DNA from 2 places in the Bacillus sp. AMCV2 genome. Region 2 is predicted to be linked to the other one. Evidence: predicted binding sites of a transcription regulator. Region 2 holds the regulator's gene; the other holds the start of a gene.
What was found. Region 2 encodes CtsR, which represses protease genes until heat stress. Its sites were predicted from a motif close to ATGGTCAATAAAGGTCAAACA; they were not measured.
Positions count from the first base shown of each region.

Region 1: the regulator CtsR is predicted to act here: its motif matches at 8,065-8,085, upstream of clpP (ATP-dependent Clp endopeptidase proteolytic subunit ClpP).

Region 1 is NZ_JBVYIB010000002.1:3,378,684-3,390,418, forward strand. It holds gene aspP (aspartate/proton symporter AspP) at 1-8, shown strand, start outside; gene AC0OMA_RS17530 (TetR/AcrR family transcriptional regulator) at 102-686, shown strand; gene AC0OMA_RS17535 (SMR family transporter) at 768-1,103, shown strand; gene AC0OMA_RS17540 (QacE family quaternary ammonium compound efflux SMR transporter) at 1,103-1,423, shown strand; gene AC0OMA_RS17545 (DUF3231 family protein) at 1,459-1,971, opposite strand; gene AC0OMA_RS17550 (serine hydrolase) at 2,391-3,518, opposite strand; gene AC0OMA_RS17555 (DCC1-like thiol-disulfide oxidoreductase family protein) at 3,478-4,827, opposite strand; gene AC0OMA_RS17560 (DUF5819 family protein) at 4,849-5,517, opposite strand; gene AC0OMA_RS17565 (hypothetical protein) at 5,573-5,887, opposite strand; gene AC0OMA_RS17570 (IS3 family transposase) at 6,852-6,986, opposite strand; tRNA gene AC0OMA_RS17575 (tRNA-Arg) at 7,791-7,866, opposite strand; gene clpP (ATP-dependent Clp endopeptidase proteolytic subunit ClpP) at 8,136-8,729, shown strand; gene pgmB (beta-phosphoglucomutase) at 8,792-9,466, opposite strand; gene malL (oligo-1,6-glucosidase) at 9,463-11,148, opposite strand; gene mdxK (maltose phosphorylase) at 11,141-11,735, opposite strand, start outside.
Region 2 is NZ_JBVYIB010000002.1:90,990-102,724, forward strand. It holds rRNA gene AC0OMA_RS00530 (16S ribosomal RNA) at 1-536, shown strand, start outside; rRNA gene AC0OMA_RS00535 (23S ribosomal RNA) at 707-3,634, shown strand; rRNA gene rrf (5S ribosomal RNA) at 3,689-3,804, shown strand; tRNA gene AC0OMA_RS00545 (tRNA-Val) at 3,827-3,902, shown strand; tRNA gene AC0OMA_RS00550 (tRNA-Thr) at 3,907-3,982, shown strand; tRNA gene AC0OMA_RS00555 (tRNA-Lys) at 4,019-4,094, shown strand; tRNA gene AC0OMA_RS00560 (tRNA-Leu) at 4,101-4,183, shown strand; tRNA gene AC0OMA_RS00565 (tRNA-Gly) at 4,224-4,298, shown strand; tRNA gene AC0OMA_RS00570 (tRNA-Leu) at 4,313-4,398, shown strand; tRNA gene AC0OMA_RS00575 (tRNA-Arg) at 4,408-4,484, shown strand; tRNA gene AC0OMA_RS00580 (tRNA-Pro) at 4,512-4,588, shown strand; tRNA gene AC0OMA_RS00585 (tRNA-Ala) at 4,596-4,671, shown strand; rRNA gene AC0OMA_RS00590 (16S ribosomal RNA) at 4,843-6,392, shown strand; rRNA gene AC0OMA_RS00595 (23S ribosomal RNA) at 6,563-9,490, shown strand; rRNA gene rrf (5S ribosomal RNA) at 9,546-9,661, shown strand; gene ctsR (transcriptional regulator CtsR) at 9,902-10,366, shown strand; gene mcsA (protein-arginine kinase activator protein McsA) at 10,380-10,937, shown strand; gene AC0OMA_RS00615 (protein arginine kinase) at 10,937-11,735, shown strand, end outside.

The DNA.
Region 1 (11,735 bases), 3.3 Mb from region 2:
ATAAATAAAGAAGCAAGAGGTTTCTTGCTTCTTTATTCTTTACAAACATACATACACACGATAAAATGAATGAGAGTCAGTCATTATTGGAGGTGTTCCTCATGCCAAAACAAACATCGGGCAAATATGAAAAAATTCTGCAGGCTGCCATAGAAGTCATTTCTGAAAAAGGCCTCGACAAGGCTTCTATTTCTGATATTGTCAAAAAGGCCGGCACTGCCCAAGGAACATTCTATTTGTATTTCTCATCTAAAAATGCCCTCATACCGGCCATTGCAGAAAATCTTCTCACCCATACACTTGATCAAATCAAAAGTAGGCTGCATGGGGACGAGGATTTTTGGACCGTTTTAGATATATTAATTGATGAGACTTTTCTCATTACAGAACGCCATAAGGATATTATTGTCCTCTGTTATTCCGGGCTTGCGATCGACCACTCCATGGAAAAATGGGAGACGATCTATCAACCTTATTACTCCTGGCTTGAAACAATTATCAACAAGGCCATTGCAAACCATGAGGTAACGGAAGGAATCAATTCAAAATGGACGGCCAGAACAATTATCAACTTGGTCGAGAACACTGCGGAACGATTCTATATCGGATTTGAACAAGATGAAAATGTTGAAGTGTATAAAAAGGAAATTTTTACTTTCTTAAAACGGAGCTTAGGCACTGCTTAAAAAATGACTGGGTAACACCGCTCATTTTTTAATGTTCTAAAAATGACTGACGTTCATTCATAAAATAGAGAGGTGTTTCATTTGAATTGGGTTCTTGTTTTTATTGCAGGGCTTTTAGAAGTTGTTTGGGCCTCTTCCCTCAAACATGCTGATTCGCTTTTGGATTGGATCATCATTTTTATCTTAATCGCGGTCAGCTTTATCCTGTTGATCCGCTCTTATCAAAAAATCCCGATGGCCGCGGCGTACACTGTGTTTGTCGGAATAGGAACCGTCGGAACATATATGACTGGAATTGTTCTGGGCGAATCCTTCTCAGCAGCCCAGATGTTCTTTTTAGCTTTATTGTTGGCTGGCATTTTAGGAATGAAATTATTTACGAAAGAAAGCAAATCTCAGCCGGGAGGTGAACAATAATGGCATGGTTTTTATTAGTGATTGCCGGCATAGAAGAAATTATAGCTGCCATTGCCATGAAATATATTGATGGGACAAGAAAAAAATGGCCGATCATTGTGATGACGCTTGGATTCGGCTTATCCTTTTACTGCCTGTCCCAAGCGATGATCGTCCTGCCTGCCGGAGTCGCTTATGCCGTCTGGACCGGCATTGGCAGCATTGGCGTTTCGGCGGTCGGGCTCATCTGGTTTAAGGAGCGGTTTCAGCTTTCACAGGTGATTTCACTTTGCCTTATCCTAGCCGGCGTCATCGGCCTGCGTCTTACGTCATCTTCATAAAATCAAGGCATATACAGCTGTATATGCCTTTGCCATTAAGCTTCGTGATGTTTTTGAAGATGAAGCGGCGGCGGGATGAGCCAGCCTTTGTTTTTTAGCAGCCTTAAGTATTTTGCGCCGGTTGCCGCTTTTGACATATGAAATTGCCCAAACATCATGGCAATATCCTCACGAATCGATTGCCCCATCATTTTGCTGCATGTCACAAGACCTGCAGCATTTGCTGCTGCCGCGGAGGCCGCCACATCCGGATCGAGAAACCGTGCGCCAGGCGGAATATCGTTAAGATCTGCTGTCGGCGGTTCAGGAGAAGCCGGCGGCAGCGCCACCCCGTTTTCTTTCAGGATCGTGCTGACCTGTTTGATTTCATCTTGGCATTTTTCAATAGACTCACGAAGCAGCTTCTTCAGGTCGTCATCACCGACATGATTCAATAGCATTTGGTAATTGCCGACCATTTTATTGCCCGCCATCACATAACTCCACAAGCCGAATACCTCACCATAATGCATCGGTTCATCCTGCGGATTTCCGCTTAAAATACCCATGTTCATCCTCCTCGCAAATTCAATATCGCATACATTCCATAACGTGCCCGGTAGGAGGAAAATTTATGTTTCAGCAAGAAAGATTTATGAAACAAAACAAAAAAGACAAGAGCGGCAAATCGCCAAACCCTTGTCTTTCCTGTTGTTCTATTGGACGCGCTCGGAGGGATTCGAACCCCCGACAGACGTGGTACCGGAAACCATTAAAGAACTTCATATTATATATTTATTATCCTTAAATATATAATACACTTTTCTAAACGTTTCATTTTCATTAGTTATAATTACTATGTTACCTATATTGATTTACAAGTTTAACCAAAATTAAAATGAATTGAATGTTTGCGTATTGTGATTTTCCTTTACATTAAATCTGTAAATTTGACGGTTTTATTTTAAAGTACCGTTATTCAACATTATTATAATTTTCCCTTTAAATCAGCTATTAATTGTTGTCGAAATAAGGGGTCGTTAGTTATCTTTTGAAGAAATGGCTGATAAACATGATCAATCCATAACATATCTAAACGAGTCATGTCCTCAATAAAAAAGGCCAATGAGATGGAATCTGACGCAGTTTCTTTAAAAATAGCCGACGTCATAACAAATAAGGTAGAGCCTCCTTTATACCAAATACGGTTTTCTTGAAGGTTCGGCGGTCCTGTTATCTCATCTAATATTCCTTTTTCCACTTCACTTAAAAGGTCCCCGGTTCCCAGACGATACATTAATCTGGCGTAGTTTTCACTAGATGAAGATGGAAGTTTCTTCGTGAACTCCCTTTGTATATCAATATGATTAGCAGAAGAAAGTGAGGATATTAACGAATCAGCTTTACCATGCACAAGGGCATCGAAAGTTTCTCCTGAAATATCCATGAAATATTTTTGCTTCATCTCTTTCATATAACCAGAGATTTCTTTCGTTTTTTTCTTTTCATATTTTTTTAGATAAGGAGCGACTAACATCGAAGAGTTTATAGAAAAAACAGGCGTGTGATTATCAGGTAAATATATATCAACTATTTTTTGGATATTGTCTTTACCGATCCTTAAGTAAATATAATCAGTACATGCATTTGAACTGTATCTCATCATACCAATGAGCACTTCTTTCATCGTCACAATTTGACCAATATTCTCTTTGCTCTTCCAATTATCGTGTGCTCCTCCGTCGGTATTCGGAATATAAAATTTATCTATTTCAATGATACTGACAGTATCATTGAAACTTATCTGATTTTTTCTTGCCTCATGTACAAATGCTAGCAAAAAAAGGATTTTCACTGTACTGGCTAAGGGAAACATCTTACTTCCATTATGATTTAAAAGGATTTGATCATTTTGTATAACAGTCAGCGAAAAGCGCTCAGGGTGAGATAACATAAAACGTGTCAAATCCTCAACCGTTCTATTTCGATCCTTTCTTTTCAAAAATGCCGCTAGGCCAAAAAAACCGAATATAAAAACAGCTACTATTAGTATTAAAACAATGAGGAACAAACTATTACCCCTTTCTCTGCTTCTGATTGAGGCCGCATGCCCCATGATTACATTGCCCATAAGGAATTATTTTTCTTTTTGAGGCAATCAAATCATATATCCTATCGCTAACATGAAACAACTTAGCCAAGAGGAGTATCATATACAATACCCATAGCAGAATAACCCGCTTGCTTATTTCGATAAAAGTATCTGCACCAGAGACGATGCCCTTTTCCAACGTCTTTCCATGCATTCGTTTTTCTAATTCTTCTATACCTATCTCATCATTAATAGTTGATGTCTCATCACGAAAGGATTCGAAAACAATTAAATTGAGCCAGTCCGCCCTCTTGATACGTTTTTTCGTTTTAGTACATAACGGGCACCATGCATCATAGTATACAGTCATTTTCCAGTGAGCTTGAAATTTTCGCATTAATTTTTTCCTTACCATCCAATTAAGCTTATGTCTCAATTGCTGATAACTAAAGAATAAGCGATTGTACTCCTTATCGGTAAAAATCACCAATTCAATCGCAATCATGACAATAGAGAATGAATATAAACCCATTCCAAATGCAATACCTAAATGTAGTAAACAAACCATTAAGACAGCAAGCCATTTTGTTTTTTTGTTTATAATAAGAAAAGGAAAAGCAATTTTTAATAATACACTAGAATAACAAATCACGACGCTTAAATAGATGTGTTGACTAACTACTGACTGAAGAAAAGGCATCGCAACCGTTTTAACTTGTGATATATAGTATAAAGCTGTTCCATTATTCCAAGTTTCACCCATAATTTGATAAATAGCAGACGTAACATATACAATACAAACTTGCATTATACAAAACAAAACAACAAAGTACTGAATAATATTAGCGGTAGTTTTCCTACAGTCAGATACATAAGCCACTTTTTTTCGTAACGCTGCATCTATAGAAAAATACTTTGTAGTATTTGCAAACAAGAGATAAAAAAGTGTAATTGCCATTAAATTGTCGCCACCGTCCCCAATATATGAGAAACGAACATATAATGAATAGAACAAAACATAATTCAAGATGCCCATGAGCCGGCCTTTAAAACCTAGAGTAAATAGAATTGCTGACACAATGCCAACGTGATATATCGCATCAAAGTATTTTAAGGATGAAGTTACATTATACAATGAATATGTAGTTGGTTTCATAACATTATGAAATGTATTGATACCATAATCGGAGAACAAGAAATACCTTTGATTATAATGAATTAAATAAAAATATAAAATGAGCAAACCAAATACAATACGAAGCAAGCTCACCCCAATATAAAAACGTTCTTTTGCAAAATAGGAGATAACTCTGTTAGTGATACTGTTATTCATAATATTGTTCCTCCACTCTCATTAAAAAAATGGAACCACTTTATTATTGAACGTTTTCCATTTAAATGTAGTGCTTTGTTCTAATTTCTCACCTTTATCATTGTTATCCCGTAGAGAAAACGGAATCGGTTTCACTGTATCTATTCTTACTCTTATTCTTTTTATTGTTTTAGGATTATAAATTGATTTAGCATACGAACTTGCATAACGATACACATTTTCCTCGCCAATCTTTTGGCTCTTCTCTATCTCTTTTGTTATAGCTTTTACCTGTTTATCATTTTCAGCTGCTTTTTTTAAGTATTGAAAAATGACATCATCTTGATTAGTTCCAAAAATATCAGAAGAAAGCCCATCTATAATTCTAACAATTCGATTGTAAGGGGTTACGATTTTAGTGTGATTTTGGTCTTTTAAGGGGGTAGAAATGTCAATCCACTCGTTCTTTCCCCTCGCTTTTCCAGTATCAACCTCCATATATATATTTGTATTAGTTGTAATAGGATCCGGCGCAAATAGATGCCAATTCTGTTGGAATAAAGTATTTGTGTAACGATCAGAAACAGGTTTGACCGCAAGAGCTAACGGATTAGGGGGTAATACAGTAGACAAAATTAAAAAGAAATGTACAACGAAAGTAACTAATAAAATAAACAACAAACCAATAATAAAAGTTTTATTTTTATTCATCAAAATCCCCTCTATTAAAAAAAGGGGGACTATAATAATCCCCCTTCCTTATAAATTATTTTTTGTCAAAAATAACATCCATATCTTGTACCTCTTCGTTTGAAGGCTTAGCTATACCTAACCCTCCATTGTCTAAAAACATATTCAAAGCTTTGCCTCCATAATGCTTTGCAGCTTCAGTCCCATAAACCCAGGCTTTTTGAGCTAGGTTCCCAATGCCTGCTGCATTAGCATCTTTGCCTTCCTGAGAGACATTTTCCAGTTCAACTTTTTTTGTTTCTAATGTTGCTGCCGAAGCCGACGAGTACATTACAGACCCCAGAATTCCAGTTCCAATAGTAACAGCTATAACAAATCTTTTAAGCTTCACAAAACTCCTCCTTTTATTTGTATTCAAATCCAATATTAGGAATAAAAGTTTAATATGTCAAATTATTATAATTAATGTGAAAATATTATTTTATAGGTGAAAATGACCTCATTTATACGAATTCATTCTATTACGATTCGTTTAATATTAAACTAAAGTAAAGTTTTTTTGACTAGATTTTGTATTGTAAATAGAGTTCAAAAAAAAAAAATGGGTATTAAGAACTTTTTTATTCAGATATTAATTCAATAGAGTTGTTATTCGTTAAAAATAGTGCTATCAATTCATTACCTTTAGGATTTTCCATTTAATCCACAGTATGTTATATTTTACATCGCAATACTCAGCTGAAACATTAAGTTATAAAGGAGCTTTTAAATGAGGAAATCAAGTAATATCTGGGCAGTTGCAGTGATTATTGGGACGATCATTACCTTATTTTCATTCGTCTTCCTACGTGATACTGATTTTTATGCTGTCCGGTGGGTAGGAGTCGTTATTATGGTTGTAGGATTTGTTTGTGGCCCAACCTACATAGCACCGAAAAATAAAAATAATCGTAAAAAAGATACCCGATAGGTTAGTTAGTCTTACCCCTGTCAAGTAGACAGCATAAAAAAACTAAGCAACCAGTGTGTTACGGTATTCTATCGGAGCACACTGGTTTAAATTTTTCTGGAATCGTTGATATAACTGAATAATCTTTAATGTTCTTGTGTAGCTCTATTTCAATTTGGCATGAAGAAAAGTATGGTGTGAGAAAAACAATTCGATGCATACATTATCCAGACCGTTACCCTTACGAGAATGACTGCCCTTCAAACAAACGGTTTCGAATCGCTTATGATATGTTTTTGTTGTGTATTGGGATCCTTGATCAGAGAGTGGAGCTGTCCACTACAATATAGGTAATACCGGTTACATATAGCTGGTTAGGTCGATTGGTTTAAAATTCTCGGTTCAGTCAGTTTGATTGAACAATCGATGCCTTTCTTCCAGAATAACGTCCCTTTTTTTCGAATGATCGATGGATGTTCATCTCTTTCATCAACCTGTCAACACGCTTATGGTTGACGGAAAAGCCTTCTTTCTTTAACAGCTACAGTAATTCGGATAGTCATAGAAGGGGCGCGAATGGTGATTCGCCATAATGTGTTCTTTAATCAACTGATCTCTCTGATACCTTGCCATTCGAACCCTTTGAGTCTTGCACCATTTTTAGTATCCTTATCTTGACACCTTGGCGATACCGCCAGCCATGTAATCGGATAACGTTTTTTTAGTTATTCAACCTGTACCTTTAGATAATCTCGTTCTTCCTCAACGCTTTTAAACGTTGTCTTAGGGCATCCTATAAAAAGGTTGTCTGACTTTTTATTCTTTCCCCGTTGCTCTTCAAAATACCACGGCGTTTTTTACCCAATTTTTTGAGCTGGTTTGAACTCTGAAGCCCTTATTCTTCAGATAACGCGTTACAGCGCTTTAGTTCCTTCTACATGCAAGTTGACGGCTTTCATGTTAATTTCTTTCATATAGTGGTAAAAATGTTGTCCTTTTCGCGCCATAAAAAATCCCCTACTAGTTGATAGCCACTGCCGAAAAGTGAGCTGTTAAACTTGTAAGGGATAGTATTTATTTTTTCATATTAAACTTATTTAAACCTTTTTTATAGATCTCTAACCTCTTTTTCGTATAAAAAATGATTTCGAAAATTATATAAGCACTCAAGGGCATTAGGATTGTACGCACTCTATAACATCTGCTGAAGATATTTGACACATCAGAAAGCTCTTACTCCTATAATATATACAGGAAACAGAATCCTTAGTTTTTCATTACTTCACACAAAAAAGACAAGAGCGGCAAATCGCCAAACCCTTGTCTTTCCTGTTGTTCTATTGGACGCGCTCGGAGGGATTCGAACCCCCGACAGACGTGGTACCGGAAACCACCGCTCTATCCAACTGAGCTACGAGCGCAGAATGACTGCGTTATGAGAACGTCAGCACAACTAATTATACGATAATTCCATTCAAATAACAACCCTCTATTTCGAGAGGCCGTTTTTTAAATAGACAAAGCATCTTAATTGGCAATCTGACATACGATGGTTTGAACCCCTGTATTTTTGGGGAAAATGGGAAAAAGAGACGACTTTGCATATCAAGCCAGCTTTTTGTTTGACCTTTATTGACCAAAAATGTATCATGTAACTACATACTTACCTAAAAGGTGAAGGAGGAGCATTATGAATTTAATACCTACAGTCATTGAACAAACGAACCGCGGGGAAAGAGCGTATGACATTTATTCTCGTCTATTAAAGGATCGTATCATCATGCTTGGATCTGCGATTGATGACAACGTTGCGAACTCCATCGTGTCACAGCTTTTATTCTTAGCAGCAGAAGATCCTGAAAAAGAAATTTCTCTTTACATCAACAGCCCGGGCGGCTCTATTACAGCCGGTATGGCGATCTATGATACCATGCAGTTTATTAAGCCGAAGGTATCTACAATTTGTATCGGCATGGCTGCGTCAATGGGCGCGTTCCTGCTTGCAGCCGGCGAAAAAGGCAAACGCTATGCGCTTCCAAACAGTGAAGTCATGATTCACCAGCCACTTGGCGGTGCGCAAGGTCAGGCGACAGAAATTGAAATTGCCGCGAAACGCATTCTCTTGCTTCGCGACAAATTAAACAAAGTCCTTGCTGAACGTACTGGCCAGCCGCTTGAAGTGATCGAACGCGACACAGACCGTGATAACTTCAAGTCTGCTGAAGAAGCGCTTGAATACGGCCTGATTGACAAAATTTTGACTCACACAGAAGACAAAAAGTAATAACACAACCTGCAAGAGCTGCGTCTCTTGCAGGTTTTTTTCATTTCAAGGAATTGACTCCCTTAAACACTTTTTATTCTATACTGCTCCCATTCCTCATGTAACAGCTCAAGCGTCAAATCATTCGTCTGCCTCACAACCAAATCAGCACCAAGCATCGGCTGTCCTTGACCGACACCAACCGCAAACATCCCCGCAGATTTGATTGCAGAAATGCCTGCTTCTGCGTCTTCTATTGCCGCGCAATCAGCAGGGGAAACATCGAGCATCGCTGCAGCTGTTAAAAAGATGTCAGGATCAGGCTTCCCCTTCGCAAGAGCCGTCGGATCAACAATGGCATCAAAATCATCGATAATTGCCAATCGTCTTAAAATCTCGGGGGCATTGCGACTTGAAGATGCTAACCCGATTTTTATATTTTCGTTTTTCAATTGACATAGGAGCCTGCCAATCCCCGGTAAAAGATCTTCCGGCGTCAATTTGCTGATCAACGTTTGATAATCGTGATTTTTCTGATGCATAAGTTCTTGTTTCTCCGCATTTGTATACTTTGTTTCCGCACCGCCAGAGATCAATATGCTTTCAAGTGACTCTTCTCTGCTGATTCCTTTTAGCCTTTCATTCATGTCTCTGTCAAAGGGGATATTGATTTGTTCTGCGATGTGCTTCCAAGCGAGAAAATGATATTCAGCCGTATCTGTTATCACTCCGTCTAAATCAAAAATGACCGCTTTCATATACTAATGACCATCACAGCTTCATAAGGTTTGAGGCTAATACTCTTTAAGTCAGCCCGCTCCTGCGGATAGTTTGAAATCAGCACTTTCCAACGCTCATGAATCAGTTCTGGAGGCGCTTCGAACAGAGCCTTTTCTTCCGATAAATTCACAACGACAAGAAGCTTTTCCCCTCGATATTCTCGGAGGTAAGAAAAGACCTGCGGATCATTCTCCTGCAACAGCTGATAATCGCCATATATCATAATCTTATATTGCTTTCGTAATTGAATGAGCTTCTGATAGTAAAAGAAAATCGAATCTTGATCTTCCAAGGACTCTTTCACATTGATATCTTGATAGCGGGAATTTACCGGTATCCATGGGTCTCCGGCTGTGAATCCCGCATGTTTTCCGGCATCCCACTGCATAGGTGTTCTCGCATGATCCCTTCCTTTTATCATCACGGCTTTGACAAACTCTTTTTCTGACATCGTTTTGTTTTCGACGACTAGTTCACGATATGCATTCTTTATTTCAAGATCATCATACATCTCCAGCGGCATATCGCTGTTGACCATGCCGATTTCTTCTCCCTGGTAAATAAACGGCGTTCCTTTCATGCCGTGCAAAACCGTTGCAAATGCCTTCGCACATTCCTTACGCAGTTTCCTGTCATTGCCCCAGCGGGAAATAACCCTCGGCTGATCATGGTTCTCAAAATAAAGGGTATTCCAGCCGACATTCATTAACCCGGTCTGCCACCTTGTCATCGTCTTTTTTAAAGCAATCAAATCAAACGGCTTGATCTGCCATTTCCCATTTGGCGAGTTTTGTTCTGTATCAATATCCATATGTTCAAATGTAAAGATCATATTCAGCTCTTGCCTGCTTGCATCTGTGTACTTTTTCGCCTCTTCAATATCAGAGCCGTTTGCCTCTCCGACTGTCATGCAGTCGTAATGAGAAAGCACTTCCCTGTTCATCTCTTGAATAAACTCATGAAGACGTGGGCCGTTAGAGTGATAACGGCCGACAATATAGCTGCGGCTATGATCCGTTTCGTAGTCCGGAAAATCGGTGTATTTAGAAATAGAGCCGATCACATCCATCCGCCAGCCGTCAACGCCTCTATCCATCCAGAATCTCATTACATCATAAACTTCCCGGCGAACGGCTTCGTTTTCCCAATTTAAATCAGGCTGTTTTTTCGAAAAGTAGTGCAAATAATACTGCCCTGTTCCTTCATCGTATGTCCACGCTGAGCCTGAAAAGATCGATCCCCAATTATTCGGCTCTGAGCCGTCCGGTTTAGGATCTTTCCAAAAATAATAATCCCGGTAAGGATTGTCCTTCGACTTGCGGCTTTCAGCAAACCAAGCATGCTCATCTGATGTGTGGTTCACGACCAAATCCATGACGATTTTCATTCCGCGTTTATGGACTTCATCAATCAGCTGAAACATATCTTCATTTGTCCCAAACTTTTCATACATGTTTTTGTAATCGCTGATATCATATCCGTTGTCATCCTGCGGGGAATCAAATACCGGGGAGAGCCAGATGACATCCGCCCCGAGATTTTTGATGTAATCCAGCTTTTGAATCACACCTTGCAAATCCCCGAATCCATCTCCATTGGCATCATAAAAACTGCGCGGGTAAATTTGATAAACGACAGCTTCTTTCCACCATTCACTCATTAGGCGTTCTCCTTTCACATCGTCCCTGTAGGACAACTGGTTCCTCATAAACGTTCATGTGCAGCGGCTCGCCTTTTACAAGCTCAAAAATAACGCGCTTTTCGTCAACCGTCACATTGATTAATCGATTTCGATAATTGATGTTGAATGAATATTCGTCCCATTCTTTCGGCAAAAACGGAGCAAATGACAGCGTCTCATTCGCGGTGCGCATGCCTGCAAAGCCATGAACGATTGCCAGCCAGCTACCCGTCATTGAAGTAATATGCAAGCCTTCTTCCGTATCATGATTGTAATTATCAAGATCAAGCCTTGCTGTGCGCTTATATAATTCGAGCGCTTTCTTTTCCAGCTTGAGTTCGGCTGCGAGAATCGCATGGACAGAGGGCGATAGGCTTGATTCATGAACAGTCATCGGCTCATAAAATTCAAAATTTCGCCGTTTTTCTTCTATTGTAAAACGGTCATTAAAAAGATAAATGCCTTGGAGAACATCTGCCTGCTTAATAAAATTGGAGCGGAGAATCTTGTCCCATGACCAATTCTGATAAAGAGGCCGCTCCGCTGGATCTAATTCGTCAACTGCT
Region 2 (11,735 bases):
ATCCTAGAGATAGGACGTCCCCTTCGGGGGCAGAGTGACAGGTGGTGCATGGTTGTCGTCAGCTCGTGTCGTGAGATGTTGGGTTAAGTCCCGCAACGAGCGCAACCCTTGATCTTAGTTGCCAGCATTCAGTTGGGCACTCTAAGGTGACTGCCGGTGACAAACCGGAGGAAGGTGGGGATGACGTCAAATCATCATGCCCCTTATGACCTGGGCTACACACGTGCTACAATGGACAGAACAAAGGGCAGCGAAACCGCGAGGTTAAGCCAATCCCACAAATCTGTTCTCAGTTCGGATCGCAGTCTGCAACTCGACTGCGTGAAGCTGGAATCGCTAGTAATCGCGGATCAGCATGCCGCGGTGAATACGTTCCCGGGCCTTGTACACACCGCCCGTCACACCACGAGAGTTTGTAACACCCGAAGTCGGTGAGGTAACCTTTTAGGAGCCAGCCGCCGAAGGTGGGACAGATGATTGGGGTGAAGTCGTAACAAGGTAGCCGTATCGGAAGGTGCGGCTGGATCACCTCCTTTCTAAGGATATTATACGGAATATAAGACCTTGGGTCTTATAAACAGAACGTTCCCTGTCTTGTTTAGTTTTGAAGGATCATTCCTTCGAAACGTGTTCTTTGAAAACTAGATAACAGTAGACATCACATTCAATTAGTAACACAAGATATCACATAGTGATTCTTTTTAACGGTTAAGTTAGAAAGGGCGCACGGTGGATGCCTTGGCACTAGGAGCCGATGAAGGACGGGACGAACACCGATATGCTTCGGGGAGCTGTAAGCAAGCTTTGATCCGGAGATTTCCGAATGGGGAAACCCACCACTCGTAATGGAGTGGTATCCATATCTGAATTCATAGGATATGAGAAGGCAGACCCGGGGAACTGAAACATCTAAGTACCCGGAGGAAGAGAAAGCAAATGCGATTCCCTGAGTAGCGGCGAGCGAAACGGGATCAGCCCAAACCAAGAGGCTTGCCTCTTGGGGTTGTAGGACACTCTGTACGGAGTTACAAAAGAACGAGGTAGATGAAGAGGTCTGGAAAGGCCCGCCATAGGAGGTAACAGCCCTGTAGTCAAAACTTCGTTCTCTCCTGAGTGGATCCTGAGTACGGCGGAACACGTGAAATTCCGTCGGAATCCGGGAGGACCATCTCCCAAGGCTAAATACTCCCTAGTGACCGATAGTGAACCAGTACCGTGAGGGAAAGGTGAAAAGCACCCCGGAAGGGGAGTGAAAGAGATCCTGAAACCGTGTGCCTACAAGTAGTCAGAGCCCGTTAACGGGTGATGGCGTGCCTTTTGTAGAATGAACCGGCGAGTTACGATCCCGTGCAAGGTTAAGCAGAAGATGCGGAGCCGCAGCGAAAGCGAGTCTGAATAGGGCGCATGAGTACGTGGTCGTAGACCCGAAACCAGGTGATCTACCCATGTCCAGGGTGAAGTTCAGGTAACACTGAATGGAGGCCCGAACCCACGCACGTTGAAAAGTGCGGGGATGAGGTGTGGGTAGGGGTGAAATGCCAATCGAACCTGGAGATAGCTGGTTCTCTCCGAAATAGCTTTAGGGCTAGCCTCAAGGTAAGAGTCTTGGAGGTAGAGCACTGATTGGACTAGGGGCCCCTACCGGGTTACCGAATTCAGTCAAACTCCGAATGCCAATGACTTATCCTTGGGAGTCAGACTGCGAGTGATAAGATCCGTAGTCGAAAGGGAAACAGCCCAGACCGCCAGCTAAGGTCCCAAAGTATACGTTAAGTGGAAAAGGATGTGGAGTTGCTTAGACAACCAGGATGTTGGCTTAGAAGCAGCCACCATTTAAAGAGTGCGTAATAGCTCACTGGTCGAGTGACTCTGCGCCGAAAATGTACCGGGGCTAAACGTATCACCGAAGCTGCGGACTGTTCTTCGAACAGTGGTAGGAGAGCGTTCTAAGGGCTGTGAAGCCAGACCGGAAGGACTGGTGGAGCGCTTAGAAGTGAGAATGCCGGTATGAGTAGCGAAAGAGGGGTGAGAATCCCCTCCACCGAATGCCTAAGGTTTCCTGAGGAAGGCTCGTCCGCTCAGGGTTAGTCGGGACCTAAGCCGAGGCCGAAAGGCGTAGGCGATGGACAACAGGTTGATATTCCTGTACCACCTCCTCACCATTTGAGCAATGGGGGGACGCAGGAGGATAGGGTAAGCGCGGTATTGGATATCCGCGTCCAAGCAGTTAGGCTGGGAAATAGGCAAATCCGTTTCCCATAAGGCTGAGCTGTGATGGCGAGCGAAATATAGTAGCGAAGTTCCTGATTCCACACTGCCAAGAAAAGCCTCTAGCGAGGTGAGAGGTGCCCGTACCGCAAACCGACACAGGTAGGCGAGGAGAGAATCCTAAGGTGATCGAGAGAACTCTCGTTAAGGAACTCGGCAAAATGACCCCGTAACTTCGGGAGAAGGGGTGCTCTGTTAGGGTGCAAGCCCGAGAGAGCCGCAGTGAATAGGCCCAGGCGACTGTTTAGCAAAAACACAGGTCTCTGCGAAGCCGTAAGGCGAAGTATAGGGGCTGACGCCTGCCCGGTGCTGGAAGGTTAAGAGGAGCGCTTAGCGTAAGCGAAGGTGCGAATTGAAGCCCCAGTAAACGGCGGCCGTAACTATAACGGTCCTAAGGTAGCGAAATTCCTTGTCGGGTAAGTTCCGACCCGCACGAAAGGCGCAACGATCTGGGCACTGTCTCAACGAGAGACTCGGTGAAATTATAGTACCTGTGAAGATGCAGGTTACCCGCGACAGGACGGAAAGACCCCGTGGAGCTTTACTGCAGCCTGATATTGAATGTTGGTACAGCTTGTACAGGATAGGTAGGAGCCTTGGAAACCGGAGCGCCAGCTTCGGTGGAGGCATCGGTGGGATACTACCCTGGCTGTATTGACCTTCTAACCCGCCGCCCTTATCGGGCGGGGAGACAGTGTCAGGTGGGCAGTTTGACTGGGGCGGTCGCCTCCTAAAAGGTAACGGAGGCGCCCAAAGGTTCCCTCAGAATGGTTGGAAATCATTCGCAGAGTGTAAAGGCACAAGGGAGCTTGACTGCGAGACCTACAAGTCGAGCAGGGACGAAAGTCGGGCTTAGTGATCCGGTGGTTCCGCATGGAAGGGCCATCGCTCAACGGATAAAAGCTACCCCGGGGATAACAGGCTTATCTCCCCCAAGAGTCCACATCGACGGGGAGGTTTGGCACCTCGATGTCGGCTCATCGCATCCTGGGGCTGTAGTCGGTCCCAAGGGTTGGGCTGTTCGCCCATTAAAGCGGTACGCGAGCTGGGTTCAGAACGTCGTGAGACAGTTCGGTCCCTATCCGTCGCGGGCGCAGGAAATTTGAGAGGAGCTGTCCTTAGTACGAGAGGACCGGGATGGACGCACCGCTGGTGTACCAGTTGTTCTGCCAAGGGCATCGCTGGGTAGCTATGTGCGGACGGGATAAGTGCTGAAAGCATCTAAGCATGAAGCCCCCCTCAAGATGAGATTTCCCATTCCGCAAGGAAGTAAGATCCCTGAAAGATGATCAGGTTGATAGGTCTGAGGTGGAAGTGTGGCGACACATGGAGCTGACAGATACTAATCGATCGAGGACTTAACCACATTTTGAATGATGTCACACCTGTTATCTAGTTTTGAGAGAACACTCTCAATTTGTTTGGTGGCGATAGCGAAGAGGTCACACCCGTTCCCATACCGAACACGGAAGTTAAGCTCTTCAGCGCCGATGGTAGTCGGGGGTTTCCCCCTGTGAGAGTAGGACGCCGCCAAGCAATTGCACGTTAGTGCAATTATGGAGGATTAGCTCAGCTGGGAGAGCATCTGCCTTACAAGCAGAGGGTCGGCGGTTCGAGCCCGTCATCCTCCACCATTATGCCGGTGTAGCTCAATTGGTAGAGCAACTGACTTGTAATCAGTAGGTTGGGGGTTCAAGTCCTCTTGCCGGCACCACTTTTATATGATATAATACTCAAGTCTCTTGTAGAAGAGCCATTAGCTCAGTTGGTAGAGCATCTGACTTTTAATCAGAGGGTCGAAGGTTCGAGTCCTTCATGGCTCACCATTTTACGCGGGTGTGGCGGAATTGGCAGACGCGCTAGACTTAGGATCTAGTGTCTTTATGACGTGGGGGTTCAAGTCCCTTCACCCGCATTATATAGGATAACAGTTAGAAAAACTGGACATCCTGTCTGCGGAAGTAGTTCAGTGGTAGAACACCACCTTGCCAAGGTGGGGGTCGCGGGTTCGAATCCCGTCTTCCGCTCCAACTATACCATCCACGCCGGGGTGGTGGAATTGGCAGACACACAGGACTTAAAATCCTGCGGTAGGTGACTACCGTGCCGGTTCAAGTCCGGCCCTCGGCATTATGTTTTGCGCCCGTAGCTCAATTGGATAGAGCGTTTGACTACGGATCAAAAGGTTAGGGGTTCGACTCCTCTCGGGCGCGCCATATCTTTTAATAGAATAGATGGGAAATCGGGAAGTAGCTCAGCTTGGTAGAGCACATGGTTTGGGACCATGGGGTCGCAGGTTCGAATCCTGTCTTCCCGACCATTTTTATGGGGCCTTAGCTCAGCTGGGAGAGCGCCTGCTTTGCACGCAGGAGGTCAGCGGTTCGATCCCGCTAGGCTCCACCAAAAGTTTTTTTAAAAAAGTTGTTGACTTTGAAGAAGTGATATTGTATACTAACAAAGTTGCTTTAACAAAGCGGACAAAAAATGATCTTTGAAAACTAAACAAGACAAAACGTACCTGTTAATTCAGTTTTTAAAAATCGCACAGCGATGTGCGTAGTCAGTCAAACTACTTTATCGGAGAGTTTGATCCTGGCTCAGGACGAACGCTGGCGGCGTGCCTAATACATGCAAGTCGAGCGGACAGATGGGAGCTTGCTCCCTGATGTTAGCGGCGGACGGGTGAGTAACACGTGGGTAACCTGCCTGTAAGACTGGGATAACTCCGGGAAACCGGGGCTAATACCGGATGGTTGTTTGAACCGCATGGTTCAAACATAAAAGGTGGCTTCGGCTACCACTTACAGATGGACCCGCGGCGCATTAGCTAGTTGGTGAGGTAATGGCTCACCAAGGCAACGATGCGTAGCCGACCTGAGAGGGTGATCGGCCACACTGGGACTGAGACACGGCCCAGACTCCTACGGGAGGCAGCAGTAGGGAATCTTCCGCAATGGACGAAAGTCTGACGGAGCAACGCCGCGTGAGTGATGAAGGTTTTCGGATCGTAAAGCTCTGTTGTTAGGGAAGAATAAGTACCGTTCGAATAGGGCGGTACCTTGACGGTACCTAACCAGAAAGCCACGGCTAACTACGTGCCAGCAGCCGCGGTAATACGTAGGTGGCAAGCGTTGTCCGGAATTATTGGGCGTAAAGGGCTCGCAGGCGGTTTCTTAAGTCTGATGTGAAAGCCCCCGGCTCAACCGGGGAGGGTCATTGGAAACTGGGGAACTTGAGTGCAGAAGAGGAGAGTGGAATTCCACGTGTAGCGGTGAAATGCGTAGAGATGTGGAGGAACACCAGTGGCGAAGGCGACTCTCTGGTCTGTAACTGACGCTGAGGAGCGAAAGCGTGGGGAGCGAACAGGATTAGATACCCTGGTAGTCCACGCCGTAAACGATGAGTGCTAAGTGTTAGGGGGTTTCCGCCCCTTAGTGCTGCAGCTAACGCATTAAGCACTCCGCCTGGGGAGTACGGTCGCAAGACTGAAACTCAAAGGAATTGACGGGGGCCCGCACAAGCGGTGGAGCATGTGGTTTAATTCGAAGCAACGCGAAGAACCTTACCAGGTCTTGACATCCTCTGACAATCCTAGAGATAGGACGTCCCCTTCGGGGGCAGAGTGACAGGTGGTGCATGGTTGTCGTCAGCTCGTGTCGTGAGATGTTGGGTTAAGTCCCGCAACGAGCGCAACCCTTGATCTTAGTTGCCAGCATTCAGTTGGGCACTCTAAGGTGACTGCCGGTGACAAACCGGAGGAAGGTGGGGATGACGTCAAATCATCATGCCCCTTATGACCTGGGCTACACACGTGCTACAATGGACAGAACAAAGGGCAGCGAAACCGCGAGGTTAAGCCAATCCCACAAATCTGTTCTCAGTTCGGATCGCAGTCTGCAACTCGACTGCGTGAAGCTGGAATCGCTAGTAATCGCGGATCAGCATGCCGCGGTGAATACGTTCCCGGGCCTTGTACACACCGCCCGTCACACCACGAGAGTTTGTAACACCCGAAGTCGGTGAGGTAACCTTTTAGGAGCCAGCCGCCGAAGGTGGGACAGATGATTGGGGTGAAGTCGTAACAAGGTAGCCGTATCGGAAGGTGCGGCTGGATCACCTCCTTTCTAAGGATATTATACGGAATATAAGACCTTGGGTCTTATAAACAGAACGTTCCCTGTCTTGTTTAGTTTTGAAGGATCATTCCTTCGAAACGTGTTCTTTGAAAACTAGATAACAGTAGACATCACATTCAATTAGTAACACAAGATATCACATAGTGATTCTTTTTAACGGTTAAGTTAGAAAGGGCGCACGGTGGATGCCTTGGCACTAGGAGCCGATGAAGGACGGGACGAACACCGATATGCTTCGGGGAGCTGTAAGCAAGCTTTGATCCGGAGATTTCCGAATGGGGAAACCCACCACTCGTAATGGAGTGGTATCCATATCTGAATTCATAGGATATGAGAAGGCAGACCCGGGGAACTGAAACATCTAAGTACCCGGAGGAAGAGAAAGCAAATGCGATTCCCTGAGTAGCGGCGAGCGAAACGGGATCAGCCCAAACCAAGAGGCTTGCCTCTTGGGGTTGTAGGACACTCTGTACGGAGTTACAAAAGAACGAGGTAGATGAAGAGGTCTGGAAAGGCCCGCCATAGGAGGTAACAGCCCTGTAGTCAAAACTTCGTTCTCTCCTGAGTGGATCCTGAGTACGGCGGAACACGTGAAATTCCGTCGGAATCCGGGAGGACCATCTCCCAAGGCTAAATACTCCCTAGTGACCGATAGTGAACCAGTACCGTGAGGGAAAGGTGAAAAGCACCCCGGAAGGGGAGTGAAAGAGATCCTGAAACCGTGTGCCTACAAGTAGTCAGAGCCCGTTAACGGGTGATGGCGTGCCTTTTGTAGAATGAACCGGCGAGTTACGATCCCGTGCAAGGTTAAGCAGAAGATGCGGAGCCGCAGCGAAAGCGAGTCTGAATAGGGCGCATGAGTACGTGGTCGTAGACCCGAAACCAGGTGATCTACCCATGTCCAGGGTGAAGTTCAGGTAACACTGAATGGAGGCCCGAACCCACGCACGTTGAAAAGTGCGGGGATGAGGTGTGGGTAGGGGTGAAATGCCAATCGAACCTGGAGATAGCTGGTTCTCTCCGAAATAGCTTTAGGGCTAGCCTCAAGGTAAGAGTCTTGGAGGTAGAGCACTGATTGGACTAGGGGCCCCTACCGGGTTACCGAATTCAGTCAAACTCCGAATGCCAATGACTTATCCTTGGGAGTCAGACTGCGAGTGATAAGATCCGTAGTCGAAAGGGAAACAGCCCAGACCGCCAGCTAAGGTCCCAAAGTATACGTTAAGTGGAAAAGGATGTGGAGTTGCTTAGACAACCAGGATGTTGGCTTAGAAGCAGCCACCATTTAAAGAGTGCGTAATAGCTCACTGGTCGAGTGACTCTGCGCCGAAAATGTACCGGGGCTAAACGTATCACCGAAGCTGCGGACTGTTCTTCGAACAGTGGTAGGAGAGCGTTCTAAGGGCTGTGAAGCCAGACCGGAAGGACTGGTGGAGCGCTTAGAAGTGAGAATGCCGGTATGAGTAGCGAAAGAGGGGTGAGAATCCCCTCCACCGAATGCCTAAGGTTTCCTGAGGAAGGCTCGTCCGCTCAGGGTTAGTCGGGACCTAAGCCGAGGCCGAAAGGCGTAGGCGATGGACAACAGGTTGATATTCCTGTACCACCTCCTCACCATTTGAGCAATGGGGGGACGCAGGAGGATAGGGTAAGCGCGGTATTGGATATCCGCGTCCAAGCAGTTAGGCTGGGAAATAGGCAAATCCGTTTCCCATAAGGCTGAGCTGTGATGGCGAGCGAAATATAGTAGCGAAGTTCCTGATTCCACACTGCCAAGAAAAGCCTCTAGCGAGGTGAGAGGTGCCCGTACCGCAAACCGACACAGGTAGGCGAGGAGAGAATCCTAAGGTGATCGAGAGAACTCTCGTTAAGGAACTCGGCAAAATGACCCCGTAACTTCGGGAGAAGGGGTGCTCTGTTAGGGTGCAAGCCCGAGAGAGCCGCAGTGAATAGGCCCAGGCGACTGTTTAGCAAAAACACAGGTCTCTGCGAAGCCGTAAGGCGAAGTATAGGGGCTGACGCCTGCCCGGTGCTGGAAGGTTAAGAGGAGCGCTTAGCGTAAGCGAAGGTGCGAATTGAAGCCCCAGTAAACGGCGGCCGTAACTATAACGGTCCTAAGGTAGCGAAATTCCTTGTCGGGTAAGTTCCGACCCGCACGAAAGGCGCAACGATCTGGGCACTGTCTCAACGAGAGACTCGGTGAAATTATAGTACCTGTGAAGATGCAGGTTACCCGCGACAGGACGGAAAGACCCCGTGGAGCTTTACTGCAGCCTGATATTGAATGTTGGTACAGCTTGTACAGGATAGGTAGGAGCCTTGGAAACCGGAGCGCCAGCTTCGGTGGAGGCATCGGTGGGATACTACCCTGGCTGTATTGACCTTCTAACCCGCCGCCCTTATCGGGCGGGGAGACAGTGTCAGGTGGGCAGTTTGACTGGGGCGGTCGCCTCCTAAAAGGTAACGGAGGCGCCCAAAGGTTCCCTCAGAATGGTTGGAAATCATTCGCAGAGTGTAAAGGCACAAGGGAGCTTGACTGCGAGACCTACAAGTCGAGCAGGGACGAAAGTCGGGCTTAGTGATCCGGTGGTTCCGCATGGAAGGGCCATCGCTCAACGGATAAAAGCTACCCCGGGGATAACAGGCTTATCTCCCCCAAGAGTCCACATCGACGGGGAGGTTTGGCACCTCGATGTCGGCTCATCGCATCCTGGGGCTGTAGTCGGTCCCAAGGGTTGGGCTGTTCGCCCATTAAAGCGGTACGCGAGCTGGGTTCAGAACGTCGTGAGACAGTTCGGTCCCTATCCGTCGCGGGCGCAGGAAATTTGAGAGGAGCTGTCCTTAGTACGAGAGGACCGGGATGGACGCACCGCTGGTGTACCAGTTGTTCTGCCAAGGGCATCGCTGGGTAGCTATGTGCGGACGGGATAAGTGCTGAAAGCATCTAAGCATGAAGCCCCCCTCAAGATGAGATTTCCCATTCCGCAAGGAAGTAAGATCCCTGAAAGATGATCAGGTTGATAGGTCTGAGGTGGAAGTGTGGCGACACATGGAGCTGACAGATACTAATCGATCGAGGACTTAACCATATTTTTGAATGATGTCACACCTGTTATCTAGTTTTGAGAGAACACTCTCAATTTGTTTGGTGGCGATAGCGAAGAGGTCACACCCGTTCCCATACCGAACACGGAAGTTAAGCTCTTCAGCGCCGATGGTAGTCGGGGGTTTCCCCCTGTGAGAGTAGGACGCCGCCAAGCAAGCTTAAACCCAGCTCATTGAGCTGGGTTTTTTGTATTTTGGTTTATTGGTATCATAAAATTCCACTTAACTGTATAATATAATAACTTTATACCGAATTTTAAATCAGCAATCAGGTTTTGTGGACCGCGAAAATGGAAATAATAAAGGATAGAGCGAGAAAGTTGAAAATTCTCGAGAAACGGCTTATAGTAAGATTATAGTCAAATATAGTCAAAGTCAGTAAAGGAGGGGGTTGAGTGGGACATAATATTTCTGACATCATTGAACAATATTTAAAACGAGTGTTAGATCAAAATGGCAAGGAAATTTTAGAGATTAAACGAAGTGAAATTGCAGATAAATTTCAATGCGTTCCTTCCCAAATAAATTATGTCATCAACACCAGATTTACAAGCGAAAGAGGATATATTGTTGAGAGCAAACGCGGGGGCGGCGGTTACATCAGAATCATTAAAATTAAAATGAACAATGAAGTTGTCCTGATCAATAATATTATTTCTCAAATTAATACCCATTTGTCTCAAGCAGCCTCTGATGACATTATTTTAAGGCTATTAGAAGACAAGGTAATTTCAGAAAGAGAAGCAAAAATGATGGTCAGCGTAATGGACCGCTCAGTTTTACACATTGACTTACCTGAACGTGATGAATTAAGAGCAAGAATGATGAAGGCAATGCTGACTTCTTTAAAATTAAAATAAGCGGGTGAAAAGATTGATTTGTCAAGAGTGCCACGAGAGACCAGCCACTTTTCACTTTACAAAGGTTGTTAACGGAGAAAAAATAGAAGTTCATATTTGTGAACAATGTGCCAAAGAAAATAGTGATTCATATGGTATAAGTGCAAATCAGGGTTTCTCTATTCATAATTTACTTTCGGGTTTACTGAACATGGATTCTTCATTTCAAAATGCAGGAACTCAAATGTTCAGTCACTCGGAGCAAATATCTGCTTGTCCGAAATGCGGAATGACTTTTCAGCAATTCAGAAAAATTGGCCGTTTTGGATGTTCTGAATGTTACAAAACATTTCATAGCAACATTACACCAATCCTACGTAAAGTGCACAGCGGAAACACTGTGCATGCAGGTAAGATACCGAAACGAATAGGCGGCAATCTTCATGTCAGACGGCAGATTGATATGCTAAAAAAGGAATTAGAATCCTTAATCCATCAAGAAGAATTTGAAAATGCAGCTCATGTAAGAGATCAAATTCGTTCATTAGAACAATCACTCAAAAGTACAGATAGTGAGGAGGAACAGGAGTAATGTCGCTAAAGCATTTTATTCAGGACGCACTAAGCAGTTGGATGAAGCAGAAAGGACCTGAAAGTGACATTGTACTCAGCAGCCGCATACGTTTAGCAAGGAACTTTGAGCATATTCGGTTCCCTACGCGGTATTCCAATGAAGAAGCCTCATCCATCATACAGCAATTTGAAGATCAGTTTTCAGAGCAAGAAATTCCCGGAATCGGCAAATTTGTTTTGATTAGAATGAATGATGCACAGCCTTTAGAGAAGCGTGTACTTGTTGAAAAACATCTAATCAGCCCGAATCTGACAGAGTCTCCTTTTGGCGGCTGTTTGCTTTCTGAAAATGAGGAAGTAAGCGTCATGCTAAATGAAGAGGACCATATTAGAATTCAGTGTCTTTTCCCTGGATTTCAGCTTTTAGAAGCAATGAAAGCCGCAAACCAGGTCGACGACTGGATTGAAGAAAAAGTTGATTATGCATTCAATGAGCAAAGAGGATACTTAACCAGCTGTCCTACAAACGTAGGTACAGGTTTAAGGGCTTCGGTCATGATGCATCTGCCGGCATTGGTTTTAACTAGGCAAATAAATCGAATTATACCGGCAATTAATCAATTAGGCTTAGTTGTTAGAGGAATTTATGGGGAAGGCAGCGAAGCAGTAGGGAATATCTTTCAAATTTCAAATCAGATCACGCTTGGTAAGTCAGAGCAGGATATTGTAGAGGATCTTAACAGTGTTGCTGCTCAGTTGATTGAACAAGAACGATCTGCCCGAGAAGCGATTTATCAAACTTCTAAAATCGAACTCG